Regions from separate parts of the Albibacterium sp. genome, predicted to be linked through region 2. Evidence: riboswitches for the same ligand, from Rfam matches in the RefSeq annotation. Region 2 holds a riboswitch; the other holds the start of a gene.
The links. Region 2 has a riboswitch for cobalamin ahead of VL047_RS03090 (TonB-dependent receptor). Riboswitches for the same ligand answer to the same signal wherever they lie in the genome.
Positions count from the first base shown of each region.

Region 1: linked by a shared signal. The riboswitch ahead of VL047_RS10190 (ribonucleotide-diphosphate reductase subunit beta) and the one ahead of VL047_RS03090 (TonB-dependent receptor) in region 2 are both predicted to bind cobalamin.

Region 1 covers NZ_DATJCH010000022.1:27,003-34,600, reverse strand. The annotation lists gene VL047_RS10220 (MFS transporter) at 1-240, shown strand, start outside; gene VL047_RS10215 (HAD family phosphatase) at 401-1,015, shown strand; gene VL047_RS10210 (TIGR02757 family protein) at 1,035-1,892, shown strand; gene lpdA (dihydrolipoyl dehydrogenase) at 1,980-3,368, opposite strand; gene VL047_RS10200 (SDR family oxidoreductase) at 3,574-4,434, shown strand; gene VL047_RS10195 (CinA family protein) at 4,427-4,939, shown strand; cobalamin riboswitch at 5,071-5,203, shown strand; gene VL047_RS10190 (ribonucleotide-diphosphate reductase subunit beta) at 5,327-6,301, shown strand; gene VL047_RS10185 (ribonucleoside-diphosphate reductase subunit alpha) at 6,323-7,598, shown strand, end outside.
Region 2 covers NZ_DATJCH010000010.1:79,518-87,115, forward strand. The annotation lists gene VL047_RS03080 (hybrid sensor histidine kinase/response regulator) at 1-2,194, opposite strand, end outside; gene clpB (ATP-dependent chaperone ClpB) at 2,259-4,850, opposite strand; cobalamin riboswitch at 4,984-5,185, shown strand; gene VL047_RS03090 (TonB-dependent receptor) at 5,275-7,266, shown strand; gene VL047_RS03095 (YncE family protein) at 7,285-7,598, shown strand, end outside.

The DNA of each region.
Region 1 (7,598 bases), on a different contig from region 2:
TCAGCATTTTCAGCGATTCTGGTGTATGCACAAGAACTTTTACCAGGTAAAATAGGGATGGTATCAGGTTTATTCTTTGGATTTGCTTTTGGAATGGGGGGCATCGGTTCGGCCTTATTGGGACAATTAGCCGATTTGACGAGTATCTCCTATGTATATTACATCTGCTCCTTCTTGCCATTGCTAGGATTGATTGCTGGATTTTTGCCAAATCTAGATCAGCACAAGGATATTGGGTAGTTAATTCACAAGACACATTTATATAAACTAACGCGATATATAAATGATATTAATATTTGATTAATAGATAATTACAAAGTGATATAGATAAAATCTATGGGGTTATTTGAGCTTACTATGCCGATAATAATGCCTATATTTGTTATTTTAAAATAAAGACATGATAGAAAATACAATTGATAAGTTAGCCGTATTAACACAGAAGACGGAAGGAAAATACAAAGCCTTTTTATATGACTGCGATGGAACTTTAGCTAATAATATGTTTTTGCATAAAGCAGCATATGTGAAGGCTGCTTCTAAATATGGGATTGATTTGAATCCTGATATTGTTGATGAATTGGCAGGCTGGCCAACTGTTAAAGTAGCTGAAGAAATCAATAGAAGATATGCTGCAAATTTGGACCCTAAAGTCTTTGGGAAAGAAAAGTCAACCGTATTTGTAAATGAGTTTATTGAAAAAACAGAACCCATGCCTTTTGTTGTAGATCACTTATTGGCACACGTTGGTAAAGTCCGTATTGCTGTAGTATCTGGTGGTAGCAGAAGTACCGTTCAAAAGACCTTGACCGTTTTAGGCATTCTGCCTTATATTGAAGTTTTGGTATGTGCAGGCGAAACACCCAAAGGTAAACCCTATGCTGATCCTTTCTTAAAAGCGGCTGAACTTCTAGGAGTAGAGCCGGAGGCCTGTGTAGTCTTTGAAGATGGTGTACCAGGCGTTCAAGCAGCCGAAGCTGCAGGAATGGATTGGATACGAGTTGATGAAATTTAGAGAACTGCAATGAACTTCGATGTTTGATTTAAAGACTTTTTTGGATGATAAGGTAGACCAGTTTAATAGGCCCGATTTTATTGAATCGGATCCTATTAGTATACCCCATCGTTTCACTAAAAAGGAAGATATTGAAATCATTGGTTTCTTTGCTGCTATGTTGGCATGGGGACAGCGGAAGACAATCTTAAATAAATGTACTGACCTTATAGAGCGTATGGATGGAAGTCCATACGATTATATTATCAATCATCAGGAAGAAGATTTAAAGTCCTTGTTGGGATTTAAACATCGAACTTTTAATGATACGGATCTGCTCTATTTTGTAAGCTTCTTTAAGCATCATTATAGCCATTATTCTTCCCTTGAAGAGGCCTTTATACCCAAGGTGAAGCAGTCGGAGTTTAGAGAAGAATATTTAGATTTCCAAACAGAAGAGAGTATAGAGTTAAGTTCCTCAGCTTGCCTTTTGCAGAATTTGCGGAGGGGACCTGTCGTAATTGAAGATGCATTGAATCACTTCCGATCCTATTTTTTTAGTCTGGATGATTATCCTTTGAGAACTCGTAAACATGTAAGTTCTCCTCAGCAAAAATCAACATGTAAACGCTTGAATATGTTTTTGCGATGGATGGTTAGAAAGGATAATAAAGGTGTTGATTTTGGAATATGGACCAAGCTATCTCCTGCATCATTAATATGCCCCTGTGATGTGCACGTAGATCGTGTTGCACGAAAGTTAGGTTTGATATCACGAAAACAAACTGATTGGCTAACAGCTATTGAACTCACTCAAAATCTACGACAATTAGATTATAAAGATCCTGTCAAATATGATTTTGCTTTATTTGGATTGGGAGTAGAGAAGGAGATGTAGGGTATAAATAGATCATAAAAAAAGCAGGTTAGACGTTAAATCCAACCTGCTTTTTTTATGATAAGAATTATGTGTTACTAATGCATTCTATAAGTGAATCACTTCACCATAAGCATCAGCTGTTGCTTCCATGATAGCTTCACTCATTGTTGGGTGAGGGTGGATAGCTTTTAATATTTCATGTCCGGTAGTTTCTAATTTACGGGCAACTACTATTTCTGCTATCATTTCTGTAACATTGGCTCCAATCATGTGTGCTCCTAAAAGCTCACCATATTTGGCATCGTATATCATCTTTATAAAACCATCTTTGGCACCAGCAGCACTCGCTTTACCTGAAGCTGAGAATGGAAACTTACCGATTTTTAATTCGTAACCAGCTTCTTTAGCAGCTTTTTCAGTTAAACCTACCGAAGCAATCTCTGGTGTACAGTAGGTACAACCAGGTATATTACCATAGTCAATCGCTTGTACATCCATGCCCGCAATCTTTTCTACACAGGTAATTCCTTCAGCAGATGCAACATGGGCTAAAGCTTGTCCTTTTACGATATCACCGATAGCATATACACCTTCAATGTTTGTTTTGTAAAAATCATCAACAACAACATGTCCTCTTTCAGTTTTAACACCTACTTCCTCAAGGCCTATGTTTTCAATATTCGGAGTGATTCCAACAGCAGAAAGTACGATACTAGCTTCTAAATCTTGTGTTCCTTTTGCACTTTTAATAGAAACTTTATTAACCGAACCTGAATTCGTTACAGCTGTAACTTCTGAGCTGGTTAATACAGTTATTCCTGCTTTCTTTAAACTTCTTTCCAGTTGTTTTGAAACTTCTTCGTCTTCAACAGGAACAATTCTATCTAAGAATTCAACAATGGTAACCTTAGTTCCAATGGCATTATAGAAATAAGCGAACTCAACACCAATAGCACCAGAACCTACAACTACTATAGATTCAGGTTGTTTCTCAAGGCTCATAGCCTGACGGTAACCAATGATGTTTTTACCATCTTGTTTCAAATTCGGAAGTTCACGAGAACGAGCACCAGTAGCTAAAATAGTGTGTTTAGCTGAATATTCTTTAGTAGAGCCATCGGCATCTTTAACGGTAATTTTACCGCCTTTTTTGATACTAGCTGTTCCTAAAATAACGTCAATCTTATTTTTTTTCATTAAGAATTGAATACCCTTGCTCATCCCATCTGCCACTCCGCGGCTTCTTTTCACAATAGCCGGAAAATCCGCTTCTCCACCATTTACTTTAATTCCATAGTCTTCAGCATGGTTAAGATATTCAAACACCTGAGCACTTTTTAATAATGCTTTTGTAGGGATACAACCCCAGTTGAGACATATTCCACCAAGTGATTCACGTTCTATAATAGCTGTTTTGAAGCCTAATTGAGAAGCTCTGATTGCAGCAACATAGCCTCCAGGGCCGCTTCCTATAACAATAATGTCGTAATTCATGCTTTGATATTAACGTATAAAGATTTCTTAATAATGTTGTTAGATGCAAACTTACATATTTTTTTACTTTTTATAAGATATCCTATCTACCAAAGCAGCTTCATAGTTGATACTAAATAGACCCACAAAGTGAGATAAATTTATAAATATTATTAAAACAAGCAATCCGGCGATGTGTTATTTTATTGAATAAACAACCCTATTTATGAAAGAAACGAAAGATAAAGCACCGAAGGCTCAAAAGCAAGATAAGCAACCGGGCGATCAGTTTAAAATGGATCCTCAACCTGAATCTAAAGCAGATAATGCACAGGCGAAGAAATTGGAAAGCAAAGTAGCTATTATCTCTGGTGGGGATAGTGGGATCGGAAGAGCAGTTGCACTAGCTTTTGTAAGAGAGGGAGCACAGGTTTGTATTACATATTTAGATGAAGAGAAGGATGCGAAAGAAACAGAAAAGTTAATAAAAGAGGCAGGTGGCAATTGTTTATTAATTGCAGGAGATGTAAGAGATGATAAACACTGTGATGCAATTGTAGCAAAAACGATTGATTCATTTGGGAAATTAGATATTCTTGTTAATAATGCAGCTGTTCAATATCCTCAAAAATCTCTATTAGATATCAGCAACGAGCAACTTCAAAAGACATTTCAAACTAATATTTTTGCATATTTCTATTTAACAAGAGCAGCTTTACCTTATTTGAAAGAAGGAGCGTCAATTATTAATACTACTTCTGTTACAGCTTATCGTGGTAGTGAACATTTAATTGATTATGCATCTACTAAAGGGGCGATTGTAGGATTTACACGTTCGCTTGCTAATAATCTTGCAAAGAAAAATATACGAGTAAATGGAGTAGCCCCGGGACCCATATGGACGCCTTTAATTCCAGCGAGTTTCAGTAAAAAGAAAGTTGCTGAATTTGGCAAAGATGTCCCAATGGGCCGTCCTGGTCAACCCAATGAAGTTGCCCCTTCTTATGTGTTTTTAGCATCTGACGATGCTAGTTACATGACCGGTCAGATTATTCATCCAAATGGAGGAGAAGTAGTTAATGGATAAGAAAAGTGCGGAGAAATCTCTTTATGATAAAGATGATTTGCAACAGATTGCCTCTTTTTTGATTAAATCTAGGTCGACTTTATCTGTTGCTGAAAGTGTGACATCCGGCTGTTTACAAACTGCCTTTTCTTTAGCAGAAGGTGCTACCTTGTTTTTTCAAGGTGGCATTACGGTTTATCAAGGAGGACAAAAAACAAGGATACTTGATGTCGAGCCAATTTATGGAGAAGAGAATGAGTTTGTTAATTTTTCAGTAGCCTGTCAAATGGCTTTAGGTTCAAATAAGCTTTTTTTAAGTAATTATGCCATCGCTATTACTGGTTTTACTCAACCCATTCCTAATCACGAGTTCAAAAACCCCTATGCTTATTACGCAGTAGCAAAAGATCAGGAGATTATTTTAAAAGGTTTTGTAGAAGCAAAAAATAATGATTCTTTTAGCATACAAGAGAGCTATGCAAAACAGATTTTAAAGTTATTTAAGAATCTATTGAACGATTATTAACCTATTTTTCAACACAATACATAGTGATGCACAAGCTTTCCCAGTAGCATACGTTAATAAGTTTGCAATTGTTGATAAATACTTCTTAGGTAAATATTGCATTCGATTTTTAAAACAATAGTTTTGTCATGTAAAATCATAGCAATAAGGTATTGCACCAAGTAATAAAAAAAGGGGAATCGTGTGAAATTCACGAGCTGTTGCGCAACTGTAAATAGAGATTAACTCTCAAGCCAGACTACCTTCCTTATCCGCTTGACTTTGCTTTCGCAAGAAAAGTAAATGTCCGAATGAATCCAAGGGTATTAATTCCCTGTTTTTCGCTAATCCGTTTGTACATATTACTTTTTTAGCTTTTAGTTTTTAAAAAATTAAAAAGTTATTAATATGAGCATTTTCGACAAAAGGATAAACTACAAGCCCTTTGAATATCCTGAAATTTTAAGTTTTACAGAGGCAATTAATAAATCTTACTGGGTTCATTCAGAAGTAGATTTTACAGCAGATGTACAAGATTTCCATTCTCATTTGAGTGCTAATGAAAAGGAAGTTATTAAAAGAAGTTTGCTTGCAATTGCGCAGATTGAGGTCTCAGTAAAATCTTTCTGGGGTAACCTATATACACACATACCAAAACCAGAATTTAATGGTTTAGGAAGTACTTTTGCTGAGTGTGAGTTCCGTCATTCTGAAGCATATTCCCGACTATTAGATGTATTGGGTTACAACAATGAATTTTCGCAGTTAATTAATGTGCCTGTTATAGAAAAACGAATCGCTTATCTCTCAGATGCTTTAGTTTATAGTAAATCAGAAAATGAGAAAGAATATCTTTTCTCGCTGGTTCTATTTGCCATGCTGATAGAAAATGTTTCCCTTTTTAGCCAATTCGCTATCATACTTTCGTTTACTCGGTTTAAAGGAGTGATGAAAAACATCAGTAATATCATCGCTTGGACCTCTGTCGATGAGCAGGTTCATGCAAATGCCGGAATGTATATTGTAAATAAGATAAAAGAAGAGTTTCCTGAGTTCTTTGATGAAACTACTAAAAAAAGAATTTCAGAGATCGTTCTTCATTCTATTCAGGTAGAATCGGAAATACTTGACTGGATTTTTGAACAAGGTGAAATCGATATTGTCAGCAAAAAAAACCTCCTCAATTTTATGAAATATAGGGTAGATGATAGCTTGTTTAAAATCGGAATGCAAAAAATATTTAACGTTTCTGAGAGTGATTATCATCCCATGGTATGGTTTGAGGAAGAGGTTTTTGCAAATAGTATGGACGATTTTTTTGCAAAGCGACCGGTAGACTATACCAAACATGATAAAAGTATTACAGCGAATGATTTGTTTTAACTCTTAAATAATTAAGATACAATGGAAAGACTTTGGTGGTTGAATGAAGAAAGTCAACAAGTGCTCAATAGAGGATATTTGTTGAAAGGAGAAACAACAAAAACTGCTATTGAAAGAATAGCCACGGCTGCTGCAAAGCGTTTGTATAAACCAGAATTAGCTGAAGCTTTTATCGAAATGATAGAAAAAGGATGGATGAGTTTAAGCTCTCCCATCTGGGCAAATATGGGAACAGAAAGAGGTTTGCCAATATCCTGTTTTAATGTGTATGTTCCTGATCATATTGAGGGCATCACTCATAAACTAGGAGAAGTAATTATGCAAACTAAAATAGGGGGAGGTACCTCGGGTTATTTTGGCCATTTAAGAGAGCGGGGGAGTGCAGTAACGGATAATGGAAAGAGTAGCGGTGCGGTAAGCTTCATGAAACTATTTGATACTGCGATGGATACAATATCTCAAGGAGGAGTTCGTCGGGGTGCATTTGCTGCATATCTTGATATCGATCATCCGGATATTAAAGAATTCTTAGAGATCAAAAATATAGGAAACCCGATACAAAACCTATTTAATGGTGTCTGTGTCTCTGATTATTGGATGCAGGAAATGATTGACGGTGATACTGAAAAAAGAGTCGTATGGGCCAAGGTATTAGAAAGCCGTCAGCAAAAGGGTTTGCCCTACATCTTTTTCACAGACAATATTAATCGGAACAAGCCCCAGGTCTATAAAGATAAAAACCTAAAGATTCATTCAAGTAATCTCTGCTCTGAAATAGCCTTACCTTCCAGTTTCGATGAGTCATTTATATGCTGTCTTTCGTCGATGAATTTAGAACTTTACGACGAGTGGAAGGACACCGGAGCTGTAAAGCTTGCCATCTATTTTCTAGATGCAGTACTTCAGGAATTCATTGCTAAAACTGAAGATAACTATTATCTGGCTTCTGCTAATCGATTTGCAAAAAGACACCGTGCTTTGGGCTTAGGTGTTATGGGTTGGCATTCTTATTTGCAAAAGAATAAGATCCCCTTTGAAGGTATGGAGGCTAAAACTCTGACCACCATCATCTTTAAAGATATTAGTGAGAAAGCAGACAAAGCGAGTGTTGAATTGGCAAGTATTTATGGAGAACCAGAGATTTTAAAAAATTATGGAAGAAGAAATACAACTTTAATGGCAATTGCGCCTACTACTTCTTCTTCTGCAATCCTTGGTCAAACCTCACCTGGTATTGAACCATTTAGCAGTAATTATTACAAAGCAGGCTTATCTAAAGGAAACTTTATGCGTAAGA
Region 2 (7,598 bases):
CTTGGTCTTCTAAACTATCTGTCAGCAGTTGATCTTCATCAATAATGAAGTCGTTTCTATTGGATAATATTCCCAAAGCCTCAAGTAAGTCGACTTCTTTGAAAGGCTTTAAAAGTAGTCCGTCAAAACCGAGAGAAAGGATGTCCTTTCGTTCTTCCGGTAGTGCCTGAGCTGTAAAAGCAATGATTTTTACCGATCCATCGTATTTTTCCCGGAGTTTTTTATAGAGATCCTTGCCGTTAATTTCCGGCATACGCATATCTGTAAAGATATGACTCAGCTTTTGATCATAGGGGTGGTTTATTGCATCTTTTGGCGATTGAAAGCATTGGTGGTCAATGTTATATTTGCTTAGAATGCTGTGGCATAAGTCTAGTATAAAGCTGTCATCATCTATTAACCACACGGTGTTTTTGAAAGTGGATGCTGGTTTTAATGCAGGTAGAGCAGGAAGGGCTATCTCATCTAGTGAGGAAGTTGGCAGACTGAAGGTGACCGTAAATACAGAGCCCTTATCTAAGACGCTTTTTACGTCTATTTGTCCATTCATTGCTTTAACCAATGTTTTTACAATGGACAGGCCTAATCCATTTCCAAAATGAATACCTGAGTCAGAATTAGTTGATTGTTCAAATTCATCAAATATTTTATCAATGTCTTCTGGTGGAATTCCCGGACCGGTATCTTGAATGCGGTAATTAATATCCGTATTTGTACCGTAATCGGTAGAGCTAACCTGTAATAGGACTTCTCCTTTATCGGTGAACTTTATAGCGTTTCCAACTAAATTGAATAAGATTTGCTTCAAACGGAATGCATCTCCTAACACCAATCCATTACCTGCTATCCTTGTTGAAAGATGAAGTTCAATATTCTTTTGTTTAGCTTGTGGGCGCATGGCTGTTGCAACTTCCTCCGCAAGGTCCTGTATGTTAAGTACTTCTTTTTGGAAATTGAATTTACCTGAATTAATGCGGTTATAATCAAGTACTTCATTTACAATCTGAAGCAGGTGTTGGGATGACTGATAAATAACATTGATTTTCTCACCATCCTTATTAGCATAGCGTAGTTGCTCGGCGTAACCTATTATAGATTGCAAGGGTGTTCGTAATTCATGACTCATATTGGAAAGAAAACGTTGTTTTGCAGCACCATGATATTCTGCAGCATTTTTAGCGTTTTCGAGTGCCAGCCGATAATTCGCACCCTTTCTTAAGTCGGTTAAAATGAAGTATATTAATACTATGGAAACTAAAAAGAAAGAAAGCAAGATCAAGCTAATTCTCCTTACGCTTTGGTTTACTACGGTTCTAGCTTCCAGATTCTCAAATTCCATTTGATGCATGGCTTCCTGCTCAACTTCATGAAGGATATTGAACATATCGCTCACCAGAATATTTCCTGCCAGTGTTAATTCTGTTTCGTGGTTTATAAATGTTGCACTCTTTTGCTTTTGCCGAGCTTCAAGAGCCTGTATAGCCTGATCGATTTTCGCCTCTGTGTTTTCAGTGCCAAGGTTTTTTATCGTATCTATTTTAACATTCAACTCTTCATGAACAGTTTGCGGAACTTCTTGTTGTACATCGTTTTCAGACTTACTCTTAACACCAAAAAGCTTGGCGAAGAAACCCCTGTTATCTGTTTCAGCAGAAGAAGGATCAATTGTTTTTGTAGTTATCTTTTTCTCCGTTGTTATAATCCTGCTATCGCTTTTTGGAACTTCCTGAATTAAAGAACTAATGTTCTTAATCTGATTTGAAAAGGCCTGATTGTCAACTAAGTTTTTTCTTACCTGAATATAGGAATTGAATAGTTTGTCACGTTCATTTAGTAAAATCCGGATAGAATCTATGCGATTACTCTGCAGGCTATTATTAGGATACAGGCTTTTAAGAGTGTCGAGCGATTGGAGTATAAAATCAGATTCATTTACAAAGCCACTATAGTCTTTATGATTTAATACCTGTGCCCTTTGTACTTGATCTATTTGTAATATATCGCGAGAAATACGACTTACCAAGCGTAGTTTTTCGTTGGGTGTAGAAATTATATCGACCTTATTTAGCATCTCATCGAAAGCAATCTTACTGATGAAATAGGCTAAGCCCAATGCAATACCACAAGATATGATAACGAATACTACCTTTTGATATACATTGGATCCGGATTGATTTTTTATGTTATTATCCATTCTATGTAAATAATAAAGGCACAATAAATGTGCCTTTATTAATCTTTAACGAATAGCTTAGCTATTAATTATTCAGGAAAACGAACTTATTGTCAAATACATCCAGTTTTATATTACTATCCTTACTTATTTTATTAGCTAATATTTCCTTTGATAATTCGTTTAATACTCTTTTTTGTATAACTCGCTTAAGCGGTCTTGCCCCAAATTGAGGATCATAGCCCAACTGTGCCAGCCAGTCCAATGCTTCCGGACTTGCTTCAATTGAGATTCCCATTTCGGCTAATTGCTTTTGTAAGTTATTGAATTGCAGAGCAACTATTTCCCCAATTTCATCCCGTGTCAATGGAGTAAACATAATTACTTCATCAATTCTATTGAGAAATTCCGGGCGGATTGATTTCTTTAAGAGTTCAAATACTTCATTTCTTGTTTTAGCTATTATCTCTTCCCGATTTATTTCATTTAAATCGGTAAAGTTATCCTGAATAAGGTGAGAGCCGATATTAGAAGTCATTATAATGATGGTATTTTTAAAATTAACAACCCTTCCTTTATTATCAGTTAAGTGACCATCATCCAATACTTGAAGCAAGATATTAAATACATCCGGGTGTGCCTTCTCTATTTCATCCAATAAAATCACTGAATAGGGGTGTCTTCGAACGGCTTCAGTTAGCTGACCGCCTTCTTCATAACCAACATATCCTGGAGGAGCTCCAATTAGTCTTGAAACGGCATGTCGTTCCTGATATTCGCTCATATCAATACGAACCATCAGATGCTCATCATTAAAGAGGAATTCTGCCAGAGCTTTCGCTAATTCTGTTTTACCAACACCTGTTGTTCCCAAGAATATAAAAGAACCAATGGGCCTGCGTTTATCACTTAGTCCGGCACGAGAACGACGAATAGCATCAGCGATGGCATCAATGGCTTCTGATTGGCCTGCAACACGTTTATGTAATTCATCCTCCAGTTTAAGAAGTTTTTCACGTTCGCTTTCCACCATTCGTGTAACTGGAATACCCGTCCAACGAGAAACAACTCCAGCAATATCCTCTGCAGTTACTTCCTCCTTTAGCATTCTGTTTTCGGATTGATATTCTTCAAGATCTTTCTTGAATTTCGTTACATTATCTTGAGCTTCTTTTACTCTTCCGTAACGAATTTCAGCAACCCGACCATAATCACCCGCACGTTCAGCCTGTTCTGCCTCTAATTTATAGTCTTCAATCTTTTGCATTTCCTGATTGATCTGGTCAACAAGCGATTTTTCACTTTGCCAGGCTGCCCTTAAGGAATCACGCTCTCCAACTAAGTCAGATATCTCCTGACTGAGTTCTTTAACCGCTTTCTCATCTTTTTCACGTTTAATGGCTTCTCGTTCTATCTCCAACTGCATAATCTTTCTTTCGATTTCATCAACAGCTTCAGGAACTGAATCCATTTCAATGCGTAGCTTGGAAGCGGCTTCATCCATCAAATCGATTGCTTTATCTGGTAGAAAGCGATCGGTAATATAACGTTGCGAAAGTTCTACAGCTGCTATGATAGCACTATCCATGATACGGACCTTATGGTGGGTTTCATAACGTTCTTTTAAGCCTCTAAGAATAGATATTGCATCTTGAGTATCCGGTTCATTGATCATAACAATCTGAAACCTGCGTTCTAAGGCCTTGTCTTTTTCGAAATACTTTTGATATTCGTTTAAGGTAGTAGCCCCAATTGCTCTAAGTTCTCCTCTTGCTAATGCAGGTTTTAAAATATTTGCCGCATCCATTGCTCCCTCGCCACCACCAGCACCAATAAGAGTATGGATTTCATCAATGAAAAGTATGATCTCACCATCGCTGTCGGCTACTTCTTTAACAACAGACTTTAGACGTTCTTCGAATTCACCTTTATATTTGGCTCCGGCAATCAATGCGCCCATATCCAACGAGTAAACTGTTTTTGTTTTTAGATTTTCCGGCACATCACCCTTAATGATTCTATGTGCTATACCTTCGGCAATAGCAGTTTTACCCACACCTGGTTCACCTACTAATATGGGGTTGTTTTTCGTCCGTCGGGATAGTATCTGCATGACGCGTCTTATTTCTTCATCACGGCCGATTACCGGGTCAAGCTTGCCAGATTCTGCATACTCATTTAAATTACGGGCGTATTTATTTAAGGCATTGTAGGTTGCTTCTGCATTTTGATCCGTTACCCGGCTATTTCCTCTTAACTCAGTGATAGCCGTTTTTAAATCCTTTTCCGTAGCTCCCTGATCCTTCAATAGGCCGGAAGCTTTATCGTTTGAGTCTAAAATCGCGAGAAGCAAATGCTCTACAGACACAAACTCATCTTTAAATTCTTTTAAATAAGATTGAGCCTTTTGAATAATAGAATTGCTCGAATTGGATAAATAAACATTGCTGCCACTTACCTTCGGGAAGCTATTGATCTGAGTATCTAATAAATCACTTAAGTGGTTTACATTGATGTTGAGTTTTTTTAGTAAATGATTAATAACATTCTCATCAACAATAAGTAAAGCTTTCAAAAGGTGTGCAGGTTCAATTGCTTGTTGTTGATTTCCAATTGTTATTTCAGAAGCTTTTTGGATAGCTTCCTGTGCTTTTATTGTAAAGTTATTGAGATTCATAATATCTTTTTCTTATGCTAACATCAAAACATATACCATTGCATATAGTTTGGAATTACCTGAAATAATGGCTGATAGGAATTTGAGGAAATGAAAAAATGTCTGAGTTTAAGTTTTGTATCCTTCTTTATTCTATATTTGCATTGCATTTGGTTAAAGATGATTGATATCATACTTTATTAAAAGGGAATTTGGTGAGAATCCAGAACTGTCCCGCAGCTGTAAGCTCTATTAATCAAAGGTCTAATTATTGCCACTGTTTGTTTCCCAAAACAAATGGGAAGGCCAGACCGGGAGGAGTAAGTCAGAAAACCTGCCTAATGGAATGAATTGTTAACGGCTTTCGGGGATTGAAGCCAGATTCTGCTTGATATATTATCATGCTTAATTTCATTGCGTTCGCCCCCGTATTTAATTAATTTCTGTGTTTAGAATTTATTTGTGCTTAATTCTTTTCGGTGTTCCTGCTATAATTAAAGCTCAGGTAGATACTGTACATTATGGGGATACGTTGAAAAAGGTTGAGATAACCCGCCCTCTATTCTATAAGGAAGAGGCTTCTACGATGCCTGTACAACATTTGTCTAAAAAGGATCTGGATATTTTAAACAGTATTTCTGTTTCTGATGCTGTAAAATTCTTTTCAGGTGTTCAGGTTATGGATTATGGAGGGATAGGCGGTATGAAAACGATTGATGTCAGAAGTCTGAGCTCTAATCATACCGCGGTTTTCTATAATGGTATTGCTATTAACAATGCTCAAAACGGACAGGTTGATTTAGGGAAATTCTCATTGGATAATATTGAATCCATTACTTTATTTAACGGACAACAAACCAAATTATTAATCCCTGGCAAAGCCTTTTCATCTGCATCAACTTTATTGTTAGAGTCGCAAATACCTGTTTTTGAAGAAGGGAAGAGTTATCATTTTAAAATAGGTACACGTATAGGAGACTTCGGCTTGTTTAATCCATCCTTTTTATGGCAGCAAAAACTCTCAAAAAATACAAGTCTGAGTTTTAATACCGAATGGGTTAAAGCGAATGGCCGTTATGATTTTTATTATGCCAAAGGTAATGTTGATACCCTGATTAATAGACAGAATTCAGATGTAGATGCCTTGCGATTAGAAGCATCTCTTAATGGTACATTAAAAGATAGTAGTAACTGGGAACTTCACCTTTATAATTATACATCAAAACGAGGGTTACCCGGAGCAGCCGTAGACAATAAATACTATTCAAATGATCGCCAATGGGATAAAGATTTTTTTATTCAGGGCCGATGGGAGAAAAGGTATAATGACCTTTATAGCTTATTAGTCAATGCGAAATACAACCGTCAGGATTTGCGTTACCAAGATCCCGATTTCCATAATACACAGGGTTTCTTGGAAAATAATTACAATCAAAAAGAGGTTTATCTTTCTGCCGCTAATTTATTTGTTTGGTCAAATACTTTAAAGTCATCTCTTTCAGCAGATTATTTCTACAATTCATTAGATGCTGATTTAAAGGATTTCGTTTATCCAGAAAGACATACTCTATTGGTTAATGCAGCTATTGAATGGCAAAAGAATAATTTTAATATTCAAGCCAATGGTTTGGCAACCATATTAAAAGAGAAGGTACGCGTAGGCACTAGTACAGGTGATAAACAGGTGCTGAGTCCTTCTATATCTGCTTCGTGGAAGCCATTTGAAGATCAGAACCTTTATATTCGATCATTTTTTAAATCGATTTTTAGAGCACCTACTTTTAATGACTCGTATTATACACTCGTTGGTTCTACTAGCTTAAAACCTGAATATGTAAAACAGTACGATCTGGGATTCACTTGGCAAAAAGCATTTGATAGTCGGTTACAGCAAATCACCTTTAAGGCAGATGCCTATCATAATCGTATAAAGGATCGTATAACTGCCATTCCTTTAGCTAATTTATTTCGGTGGACAATGGTTAATTTAGGCAGGGTAGAAATCAATGGTATTGATTTTGGAGCGTCAGGTAATGCGGAATTAGCTGCAAATATCAACCTTGACTTTGGAGTTAATTATACCTATCAAAAGGCTATAGATAAGACAGAAGGTGGTGCGAATTTTAATCAGCATATACCTTATGCTCCAAAGAATAGTGGATCAGGGTTTATCGCAGCTGTTTATAAAGCGTTTGGCTTGAATTATAATCTGCTTTATACAGGAGAGCGCTATAGTCTGAGACCTAATATACTGACCAATAAAATGGATGACTGGCTTATTCAGAATCTATCTGTCTCTTATCATAACAAGTTTGCTAAACTAAATTATAAAGTTTTAGCCGAAGTAAATAACATTGCCGACATCAACTATACAGTCATTAGAAACTACCCGATGCCGGGAAGGAACTATCGTATCTCTTTTCAAATTTCTTATTAACAACTATATATATATATCATGAAAATTCACTTTAAAAACCCTTTGTTAGCAAGCTTTGTATTGCTTTCTGTAATTCTTGCATCTTGTTCAAAAGATAACTCGTTAACTCCTGAGGAGCAGCCCGACCCGGTAAGTGGAGTCTATGTTTTGAATGAAGGAGACTTTCAGGCAAATAATGCTAGCCTTTCTTACATTGATTTCTTAACAGGTAATCTTACACCTGATATTTATGGAACAGCAAACTCTTCAGATCCTTCTAACCCAAAAGCTTTAGGTGATATAGCTAGTGATATGGATATATATGGAAGCTTGCTATATGTAGTTGTTAACGA